3 linked regions of the Mangrovibacterium diazotrophicum genome follow. The protein of the gene in region 3 interacts with the protein of the main gene of each other region in a pairwise test. Links are inferred from orthologs where the notes say so. Each region holds a gene or a part of one and is shown on either strand. Other genes may lie near its edges.

Region 1 (3,114 bases), 440 kb from region 3 along the record:
GAAGGTGAATACACCCACCCACACGATGTCGAGGAAGTGCCAGAACAAGCTCAGGCGTTCCAGGCGTGATTTCACACCGGTGGTGAATCCCATTTTTACGATTTGAATGAACATCACTGTCAACCACACGATACCGAAAGTAACGTGCAAACCGTGGAAACCGACCAGGGTAAAGAAAGCCGACAGGAAGCCACTACGGTCGGGACCTGCGCCCTCGCCAATCATGTGTGCAAATTCGTAAAGCTCCATACCAAGGAAGCCAGCGCCCAGCAAACCGGTTACAACCAGCAAGCTCAGCATTTGTTGCTTTTTCCCTTGTTTCATAGCGATCATCGCGAAACCGAAAGTCACGCTACTTACCAGCAGCAGCATGGTTTCGATAAACAGGAACGGCAGCTCGAAGAGCTCTTTTGCTCCGGGACCACCTGCGTAGTTTTTACCGATTACGGCAAACGTGGCGAAAAAGGTCGAAAACAGAATCAAGTCGGTCATCAGGTAGACCCAAAAACCGAAGGTCTTTATTTCAGTCTGGTCGTGGTGACCATGATCGTGATCGTGTGCGATATTAGTTGTTTTTGTCACTGTACTCATAAACTTCTTCTTTGCTTGATTTTTCTTTCTCTTCTTCTTTGGCAGCTTGCATCATCTTATCGAAACGCAAGTCCTCAACACGTTTCACTTCCGACGCCGGAATCAGGTAACCGTCGTTGTCATTGGATCCGGAAATAATGATGGTAGCAATAATACCGATCAAACTGGCAATAGCCAACCACCAGATGTACCAGATCATGGCAAAGCCAAATGCCAGTGCCAGACCACCAATGATCACACCGTAAGGTTGATTTTTCGGCATGTGGATATCCGCATAAACCGGGTAGTGTTTGTAAGCGGTTCCGTTTTCTTTCATTTCCCAGAATGGATCCAGGTCGCCAACAACCGGAACAACAGCGAAATTGTACTCAGCCGGCGGTGAAGCAGTGGCCCATTCCAATGTACGTCCGTCCCAGGCATCACCGGTCGCATCGACCAGCGATTCGCGTTTGCGGATACTCACCACAATCTGAATTACCTGGCAAGCAATACCCAATCCGACGATTGCTGTACCGATTGCAGCTGTAATCATGTAGGGCTGCCATTCCAGGTTATCGTAGTGTGCTGCACGACGCGGCATCCCCATGAAACCAACAGCGTAAAGCGGCATAAAGGCAACCAGGAAGCCGATCATCCAGCCCCAGAAAGCACGTTTACCCCATTTCTCATCCAGTTTGAAACCAAACATTTTCGGGAACCAGTAGCTGAAACCGGCAAAATAGCCGAACAGCGCACCCGGGATCAACATGTTGTGGTAGTGAGCAACCAGGAACACCGAGTTGTGCACCACATAGTCAGCTCCCGGAATCGCCATCAACACCCCGGTCATACCTCCGATAACGAAAGCAGTCAGGAAGCCGAGCGTCCAGTACATCGGGCTTGTAAAACGAATCCGTCCGCGGTACATGGTAAAGAGCCAGTCGTAAACCTTCACCCCGGTTGGGATGGCGATCAACATCGTGGTAATACCAAAGAAAATATTTACGTTCACGGTGTTACCCATTGTAAAGAAGTGGTGCAACCAAACCGTGAAAGAGAGAATCATGATTACAGCAGTTGCCCAAACCAATGACTTGTAGGCAAACAGACGTTTACTTGAAAAGGTGGCCACAATTTCGGAGAAAATACCGAAAGCCGGCAAAATTACGATGTACACTTCCGGGTGACCCCACATCCAGAACAGGTTGTTCCACATCATCATGTTACCACCCAATTCGTTGGTGAAGAAGTGCATTCCCAGGTAACGGTCAAGCGTCAACAAAGTCAACGCACCGGTAATTACCGGGAACGAGAAAATAATCAGAACACTTGAGGTCAGTGATGTCCATGTGAAAAGCGGCATCTTCATCAGGGTCATGCCCGGTGCACGCATTTTCAGGATGGTCACCACAAAGTTGATACCCCCGAGCAAGGTTCCCATACCGGAAAGCTGGAAGGCCCAGGCCCAGTAATCAACCCCGACACCCGGGTTAAATTCCTTTTCAAACAAAGGCGCCAAACCGGTCCATCCCGTGTTGGCAAACTCGCCCACGCCCAACGAAATCATCATCAGCCCGGCACCGGCAACAGTGAGGTAGAAACTCACCGAGTTCATCACCGGGAAGGCCACATCACGCGCACCAATCTGCAACGGGATGATAATATTCATCAAACCAATAATGAACGGCATGGCCACGAAAATAATCATGATAGTTCCGTGAGCACCGAATACCTGATCAAAGTGATGTGACGTCAGGTAACCTTCGTTTCCACCGGCTGCAATAGCCTGTTGAGCACGCATCATGACTGCATCGGCAAAACCGCGCAACATCATCACCCCGGCCAGGATGATGTACATGATACCAATTTTCTTATGATCGACTGTGGTGAACCATTCACTCCAAAGGTATCCCCACCATTTTTTATAGGTTACAAGGCCAAGAAGCGCAATTGCACCGATCGTTGAGCTACCCAGGGCGCCCATAATAATCGGATCGTGCAACGGAAGATCTGACCAACTTAACTTTCCTAACATATATTTATTCCTCCAATTTTACAGCGTTATTAATGCATTGTTCCATGTCCGTGCATGTGCATGTGACCTTCCGGCTCTGTTCCGTATTTCATCTCCATTTCGCCATGCTCCGGCATATGCATCCATTGCATGTACTCCATCATGATGGTGTTGAAGAGGTTCGGATCAACTGATGAAAAGCTGGTCACCGGGTGATTGATGTTGACCATCAGGTTGATCTCTTTGAAGCGATCGACCGTCAAGGTATCCGGAGATTCTTTCACGCCTTTCAGCCAGTTTTCGAAACCTTCGCTGGTGGTTGAAATGGCTTTGAAGTGCATGCCGGCATAACCGTTACCGCTGTACTCCATGTTCTGACCACGGAATACACCAACTTCATCAGCCATTAAGTGCAGTTTTGTTTGCATACCAGCCATCACATACATCTGGCTTCCCAGAGCTGGAATGAAGAACGAGGTCATGACCGAACCCGAAGTCAGGCGGAAGTTCAACGGCGTGTTCACCGGGAA
Region 2 (4,315 bases), 810 kb from region 3 along the record:
CCAAAAATCAACTAAAACAGGGATTTCAGACTTCAATACAACTTCTTCAAAGTTTGCATCAGTAACTTCAATTGCCATAATTCAATATTTTTTTGATTTGAAATTCAATTTTCAGGTCAACGGACCCTCTTTTCACTTTATACTTAGACGATACTCAAACAAACATTCGCTAATTTGAACGACCGTTTGAGAATTCATTTTCAACACAAAACTAATTAATTTTGAAAGACAGATTTTCCTGTTGACGGAAAAATGTCTCGATCTCCCGATTCATCTCAATCCGAGTATTTCTTGAAAACAGATTGACAACGGTTTTTGTTTCCGTATCCCACAAATTAAACTTCAGCAAGGCAGTCCCTTTGTGCTGTTTACTCATCGACTCCATGTTCTGAACAAGCTCAGGTGTAATCGCCTGAATCGCCACATCAACGGTGACGGTCTTCACCTGGTTTTTCCGAACCTCTTCCAGCATCTCGATGTATTTTACCCGAAACTCCAGGCCGCCTCGGAAACTCTCCTGAACAAGTCCCTTGACGAGAATAAAAATATTGGGTTTGCAATATTTGCCGTACTCCACGTAGTCCTTGCCAAAGAAGAAAATAGTGTATGAATCTTCATAATCCGTCAGCGTTAGTTTACTGTAAGGCTTTCCGGTTTTCCCAACCGTTTCAAAAGCCTCAGTCACCATCCCGGCAAAGGTAATTTCCCGTCCTTTCAGCGCATCGATATTACTGTTCAGATTCTTCAGCGTGAATTCCCGGCTGACAAAATTTTCAAATTCCAGCTTGTACTCATCCAACGGGTGAGCCGAAAGGTAGATTCCAATTAGCGACTTCTCTTTTTCGAGCATCACCAGGTTTGCAAACTCCGGAACATTGGGAATGTCCGGTTTTTTCACAGCCTGCGCCGACATCACTTCACCAAAAAGCGATTGCATGGCATTCTGGCTTTCCGCCTGAATTTGGTGCCCGTATTTAATCAGCTTTTCCATGAACGGCGCATCATTTTCATCTGCGCCGGCAAAAAACTGGCTTCGTTTCAAGCCAAAACTGTCGAAAGCCCCCGCACTGGCCAAACCTTCGATGTTTTTCTTGTTAACCGCCTGCAGGTTGACACGCTCTGCAAAATCAAATATATCAGTAAACGGCCCATTTTTGCGTGTCTCAATGATGTTCGAAACTGCTCCGGCACCAACGCCCTTGATTGCAGCCATACCAAAACGTACATCACCTTTTTTGTTTACCGTAAATTTCAGGAAACTTTCGTTAACGTCGGGGCCAAGTACGTTGATTCCCATTCGCTTCGATTCTTCCATCAACTTGGTAATATCGGCAATATTACTCAGGTTTCGGCTCATGTTGGCCGCCATAAACTCGGCCGGATAATGGGCTTTCAAATATCCAGTGCGATATGCAATATCGGCATAACACACCGAGTGCGACTTGTTGAAGGCATAACTGGCAAACGCTTCCCAGTCCTTCCATATCTTATTGACAAGTTTTTCAATCTCATTTTCTTTCCCAATCTGCTTGCAGCCTTCCACAAAATCCGGATTCGCCTTACAGCCTTCCACGAATTTCACTTTCAGCTTATCCATCATGGCAATTAACTTTTTCCCCATCGCCTTACGCAACGAGTCGGAGTCACCACGGGTAAAACCGCCCAAGTGCCGCGACAAAAGCATCACCTGTTCCTGGAACACGGTAATACCGTGGGTATCGCTCAGGTATTTTTCCATCATGGGGTGGTCGTACTCCACCTTCCTGCGACCGTGCTTTCGCTCGATATAGTCGGGAATGTATTCCATAGGCCCCGGACGATACAAGGCGTTCATTGCCACCAAGTCCTCAAAACGGTTTGGTTTCAGGTTACGCAAGTGCTTTTTCATTCCGGGCGATTCGAACTGGAAAATCGCTGTCGTATCACCACGGCTAAAAAGTTCGAATGTCTTCTCGTCGTCCATCGGAACCGAATCGATATCAACCTCAATCCCTTTGGAAAGTCGAATATTCTCCAGACATTCTTTTATAATTGAAAGGGTTTTCAGCCCCAGGAAGTCCATCTTCAGCAAACCAATCGCCTCTACGAAACGCCCGTCGTACTGAGTCGTGTAAAGGTGCTCTTCCTTGGTTGGCATAATCGGGATGTGATCGGTCAACGGGTCGCGACTGATCAGGATCCCACAGGCGTGAACACCCGTTTGACGCACCGAGCCTTCCAGTGTCCCGGCGTATTTTAGCGTGTCGCGCACCAACGGATTGTCGGAATCGCGTTCTGCTGCCAGCTCGGGACTTTCCTTGTACGCTTTTTCGAAACTCATTTTAGGCGCTTCAGGCACCAGCTTCGCCAAGCGGTCGGCATCGGGCAAAGGCAACTTCATCACACGGGCAACGTCCCGGATGGCCAGTTTGGTAGCCATGGTACCGAATGTACAAATGTGAGCTACCTTATCCTGCCCGTATTTTTCGGTCACCCAGTCGAGTACCATCTGGCGACCGTCATCATCGAAGTCGATATCGACGTCGGGCATGGAGATCCGGTCCGGGTTCAGGAAACGCTCGAACAGCAAATCGTACTTAATCGGGTCGATGTTGGTAATCCCCACACAATACGAAACCGCAGCCCCCGCTGCCGATCCACGGCCCGGCCCAACAAGTACGCCCATATTTCGGGCAGCAGCAATGAAGTCCTGCACGATAAGGAAGTACCCCGGGAAACCCATCGTTTTGATCGTATCCAGCTCAAAGTCGATCCGTTCCTTCACATCGTGAGGCAACGGATTTCCGTACCGCACGTAGGCACCGTCGTATGTCAGGTGCTCCAGGTAATCGGATTCCAGCTTTACACGGACAGTCTTTTCGTAACCGCCGTTACGTTTCACGCTGTTCTCACCAAACTCCTCGGTGATGGCCGCCTCATCAAATTGTTCAAGGTAGGCCTCCATAGTTCCAAATTCCTCAGGAATCGGGAACGGGGGCATGATCGGTGATGAATTCAGTTCGAACTCTTCAACCTTGTCGACAATATCTTGTGTATTTCGAAGTGCTTCCGGAACATCGGCAAACAGTTCGTTCATTTCTGCCTGCGTCTTAAACCATTCCTGTTTGGTGTAGCGCATCCGGTTCGGATCGTCAAAATCTTTACCGGTGTTCAAACAGATGAGCAGGTCGTGCGCATCGGCATCTTCTTTATTGGTAAAGTGAACGTCGTTCGTACAAATCACCTTTACATCGAATTTCTTCGCCAGCTCGAGCACCCGCTCGTTCACCATCACCTGGTACTTGTAAACCTGCTCGTTCAGCTCAGGCATTTCCGATTTGTGACGCTGCAGCTCCAGGTAGTAATCTTCACCAAAAACCGATTTGAACCATTTTACGGTTTCTTCGGCTTCTTCCATGGTGGTGTTCATGATGTGCTGCGGCACTTCGCCCCCCAAACACGACGACGAAACAATCAGACCTTCGCTGTGTTTTTTCAACAAATCCTTGTCTATACGGGGCTTATAGTAGAAACCGTCGGTCGCTGCAACCGAGATTAACTTGATCAGGTTTACATAGCCGATTCTGTTCTTGGCCAGCAAGATCAAGTGGTCGCCCGAGCGGTCAACCTTATCTGATTTATCAGCAACGGTACGGCTGGCAACATAGGTTTCGCAGCCCAGAATCGGCTTAATTCCTTCCTTTTTACAGGTGTCCCAAAATTCTTTAATCCCGAACATCATACCGTGGTCGGTCAGGGCAAGGGCAGTCATGCCGTCCTTTTTGGCCTTGCCTACCAGTCCTTTAATGCTGGCAGCTCCATCCAAAATCGAATATTGCGAGTGGACATGTAGGTGCGTAAATGGAATCATTTTCTAGTCTTTTTAATCTTTCTCACGAGCCCAAAGAAGGCCAAATCATTCTCTTTAAAGTTACAGTTTTCATCGCGGCATGAAAGCTTCTGTTGATTAAATGTGAATAAGAAATGAAGCGATCGACACTTCATGCCTGCCAAATCTCCAACCCTCAAATGAGCCAATTGGTTCAACGAAACAATGCTAAAAACTGTGGATTTAGATCCGCAAAAGTAGAAAATTTCGCCGTGGTATTTCGACCGAATTAGTCATTGGTTAGCTCCTTGTAAACCGAGAAGATCAGATCCTGCTCGAAACCACGGCTTTGGGCAAAACGAAAAATTTTCGCCTTCAAATCATAGGAATTCGCCCCTTTCGTCTTCCGAAGTTTTTCTCTCATTAACGTCTTTAGCGATTCGTAATAACTTTCTTCGTCCAATTCTTCCAGTGCTTTCTGAATGGCGGCAGGTGAAATCCGCTCGG
Region 3 (3,041 bases):
AGATTAGCATGCTTCGGAAAGCGGAAAATATATCCGTTTTTCTATTTTTGTACCATGTATTATTCGTACGTACTATACAATCTCGAAAATCATCGCTTCCATTATGGATTTACGGTTGATTTGAAGCAAACGGAAAAAGCACACAACGAAGGTTTGATTGAAGATACCCGGGGCATTAAACCGTGGTCGATTATTTACCAGGAACCTTGCGGAAGTAAAAATGAAGCAATTCGGCGGATACGTTTCTACCGGACAATTGCCGGTCAGCGCTTTCTGAAAAGGATCTTAAACTTTTAGATTTCAACACCATTTGGTTAATAATCATTTATTGACAACCCGTTAAGCTGGCTTGGTTTTTCGTAGATTTGTTAATTGAAACTCTAAAAAGACTAGAAATGAGAAGAATTATTATTGGAGCATTTGCTTTGGGCCTATTTTTCACCGGATGTAAATCGATGCAGCGGATGAAAAGCAACGAAGCTGCTGAACCTGCCCCGCAGGAACAGACGGAAACAAAGGTGTTCTCGGTTGCTGAGCCTCAGCGTCCGGTGACTACAACACCTGCACAACCAACACAAACAGCCCCGGAATCAACTTACCAAGCCCCTATAAAGCCCGTAAGAACACAAACTGAAACATTTACTTTCGACCAAAAGGACGACGCAACCAAATACCAGGGAAGTACTTTCTTTGTGATTATTGGAAGTTTCAGTTCATTGGAAAATGCCAACAAGTATAAGCAGGAGTTGATCCCTCAAGGATTCAACCCGATTGTACTGCACAGCGAAACCGGTTATTACCGCGTATGTGTTAACTCGTATGCAGCCGAAACAGCGGCACGCCAACGTGTGAACCAAATCCGCACTGATTTCCCGAAATACGCAGATACCTGGCTATTGATTAAAAAGTAAGTTCCAAGCTCACAATATTGAAAAAGCTTATTCCTCGCGGAATAAGCTTTTTTTATGGTATCAATTCTGGATGAATCTAATTAAAGCGGTACACTACAAATCCTCGACAATCATCGACGGCACGCTTAACAACAGCGAAGCAGCTTTCTCCAACTTGTCGTTTTCCTTTGCAAAACAAACGCGAAGTAACTTGGCTTTTGTTTTTTCGTGGTAGAACGCCGAAACAGGCACAACGGCAATTCCGAAATCCCGGGCCAACCGATCGATAAAGATTTGATCTGAATCGTCCGACAAACGGGAATAATCGATTAACTGGAAATAACTTCCCTGCGTGGGAATGAACTTATACAGGCTATTTTCCAGTAAACGCAGGAAATAGTTCCTTTTTCCCTGGTACAACGCCGACACATCGTCGAAGTAGTGATGATGCGGAATATATTCAGCCAACGCGTATTGCATTGGTGTATTAACGTTACATAATTGAAACTGCTGCATTTTTCGATACTCGATCATCAGTTTCTCCGGTGCCAAACAGTAGGCTATTCCCCAACCATTGATATTGTACACCGCACCAAAGGATGAAACAATGAAGCTGCGATCAATCAATTTCTCGTAGCGGGCAATACTCTGGTGAACCTGGTTATCGAACACAATCGACTCAAAAGACTCGTCGCTCAGGATAATGATGTTCGTACCATTGGTCAACCGCTGCAGCTGCATCATATCGGCTTCGGAAAGCACGCTTCCGGTCGGATTGTGCGGCGAATTCAGAATGATCATCTTTGTCTTTGTCGTGATCATTTTCCGCAGCTCTTCCCAGTCGATGGTAAATCCGGGAGCCTTCAACTCCATGTAGACCGGTTTTCCACCGTTCAGAATAATCGAAGGCACATATGACTCAAAAGCCGGTTCAAAAACAATCACTTCATCGTCATCGCGAACCACCGCACTAATCGCTGTGTGAACAGCCTGCACGATACTCGCAGAGACGGTGACTTCTGTTTTGGGATTATAGCGATTTCCGTAGTTTTCCTCAACCAGGTCGGAAATAACTTTTCTCAGCTTCGCGATACCCTCCAGAGGTGCATAGTTATGGTCGCCGGACTTCATGTATTCAACCGCCAAATCGACCAGGGCCTGAGGGGTCGCAAAGTCAGATTTACCAATCGCCATGTCCAGTGCTCCGGTTTCTTCAATCAGCGAATACACAGAAGAAAAGATGCTCTTATTCGTATTGGGGAGTTTCGATTGTACCATATAACTAATTAGACTGGAAAGATACAAAAATACCGCGTTTAAGGCGGCGCCAAACCAAATTTAAAGAATAATAAAATAACATCCTTTTAACCCAACACCTCTTTTAAAACGGAGAGTGATTTCAGATCACCCCCTAAATCCAGGTGAATCCGATAGTAATCAACCAGATGGTCGAGCAAAACGCGACGATGCCTGTTAGTGAAATTTAATTTTTCGAGCTCGCTGAAATCGCAATTGAAAAGCTCGGTGAACTTGTGTGTTATTTCGTAGTTCATGAACTGATTATGTGCCGGTTCATTTTCGCGAAACGAGGCAGAAACGAGGTCGAAATAGCGGAAAGGCGCTTGAGGCGGCGCCTGCGGGTCAACCCCCAAATACCGGGTCAGACGGAACAAAAAACTAACCAGAAAATTGCAGTCACCATCTTCGGCCAAGTCGAGCAAACAAGCCGCATGAAACAAGAAATCGAACAATTCCGGATTGCTTTCTTCTTCCTTCAGGCATTTCATCAGCAGCTCCGAAAGAAAAATAGCCTGTGAGCTTTTGTACACATCGAAAGGCAGCTGGTTAAATGGGACTGAAAGTCGTGCATTTTTTAAGCGCTGAATCCCTCGTCCATCCTTGTGGTAAACCTCCAGATCCAGCAAAAATAAAGGCTGAAAAACGTTGATCCGGGTCGACGACTTTTTAGAACGTATTCCGCTGATAATGTAGGATTGCTGCCCGAATTTCTCGGTATAAATCTTCGCAATCACCGACGAATCGGAATAGTTGATGTAATGCAGAAATATGCCTCGTGTTTTTTCCAGCACCGCAGTTTCCTCTAATGAATAAACAGAATCTTTGTCACAAAACTTTGCTCACCGTAGCGAT

Evidence for each region.
Region 1: the proteins of BC643_RS11865 (region 3) and cyoB interact in binary tests that used the Escherichia coli proteins (3 or more experiments, as listed by UniProt). The link is inferred for Mangrovibacterium diazotrophicum from one-to-one orthologs.
Region 2: the proteins of BC643_RS11865 (region 3) and dnaE interact in binary tests that used the Escherichia coli proteins (3 or more experiments, as listed by UniProt). The link is inferred for Mangrovibacterium diazotrophicum from one-to-one orthologs.

Annotation. Positions count from the first base shown.
Region 1 is NZ_RAPN01000001.1:3,452,872-3,455,985, reverse strand. The notes cover bases 86-3,043. They hold cyoB (cytochrome o ubiquinol oxidase subunit I), read right to left. Parts: upstream 2,606-3,043; coding sequence 566-2,605; downstream 86-565. Other genes in these bases: cyoA (ubiquinol oxidase subunit II), read right to left, coding at 2,635-3,043; cyoC (cytochrome o ubiquinol oxidase subunit III), read right to left, coding at 86-591. Outside these bases: more of cyoC, read right to left, coding at 1-85; more of cyoA, read right to left, coding at 3,044-3,114. UniProt on the Escherichia coli protein: Cytochrome bo(3) ubiquinol oxidase is the terminal enzyme in the aerobic respiratory chain of E.coli that predominates when cells are grown at high aeration.
Region 2 is NZ_RAPN01000001.1:3,821,164-3,825,478, reverse strand. What follows is about bases 12-4,170. They hold dnaE (DNA polymerase III subunit alpha), read right to left. Parts: upstream 3,851-4,170; coding sequence 212-3,850; downstream 12-211. Other genes in these bases: BC643_RS15075 (regulatory protein RecX), read right to left, coding at 4,098-4,170; trxA (thioredoxin), read right to left, coding at 12-78. Also shown: more of trxA, read right to left, coding at 1-11; more of BC643_RS15075, read right to left, coding at 4,171-4,315. UniProt on the Escherichia coli protein: DNA polymerase III is a complex, multichain enzyme responsible for most of the replicative synthesis in bacteria. This DNA polymerase also exhibits 3' to 5' exonuclease activity. The alpha chain is the DNA polymerase catalytic subunit.
Region 3 is NZ_RAPN01000001.1:3,012,317-3,015,357, forward strand. What follows is about bases 87-2,971. They hold BC643_RS11865 (methionine aminotransferase), read right to left. Parts: upstream 2,169-2,971; coding sequence 1,005-2,168; downstream 87-1,004. Other genes in these bases: BC643_RS11855 (GIY-YIG nuclease family protein), read left to right, coding at 87-297; BC643_RS11860 (SPOR domain-containing protein), read left to right, coding at 396-911; recO (DNA repair protein RecO), read right to left, coding at 2,255-2,971. Outside these bases: more of BC643_RS11855, read left to right, coding at 55-86; more of recO, read right to left, coding at 2,972-2,980; type IX secretion system anionic LPS delivery protein PorZ, read right to left, coding at 2,992-3,041. UniProt on the Escherichia coli protein: Shows aminotransferase activity with methionine and histidine as substrates, and to a lesser extent also with phenylalanine.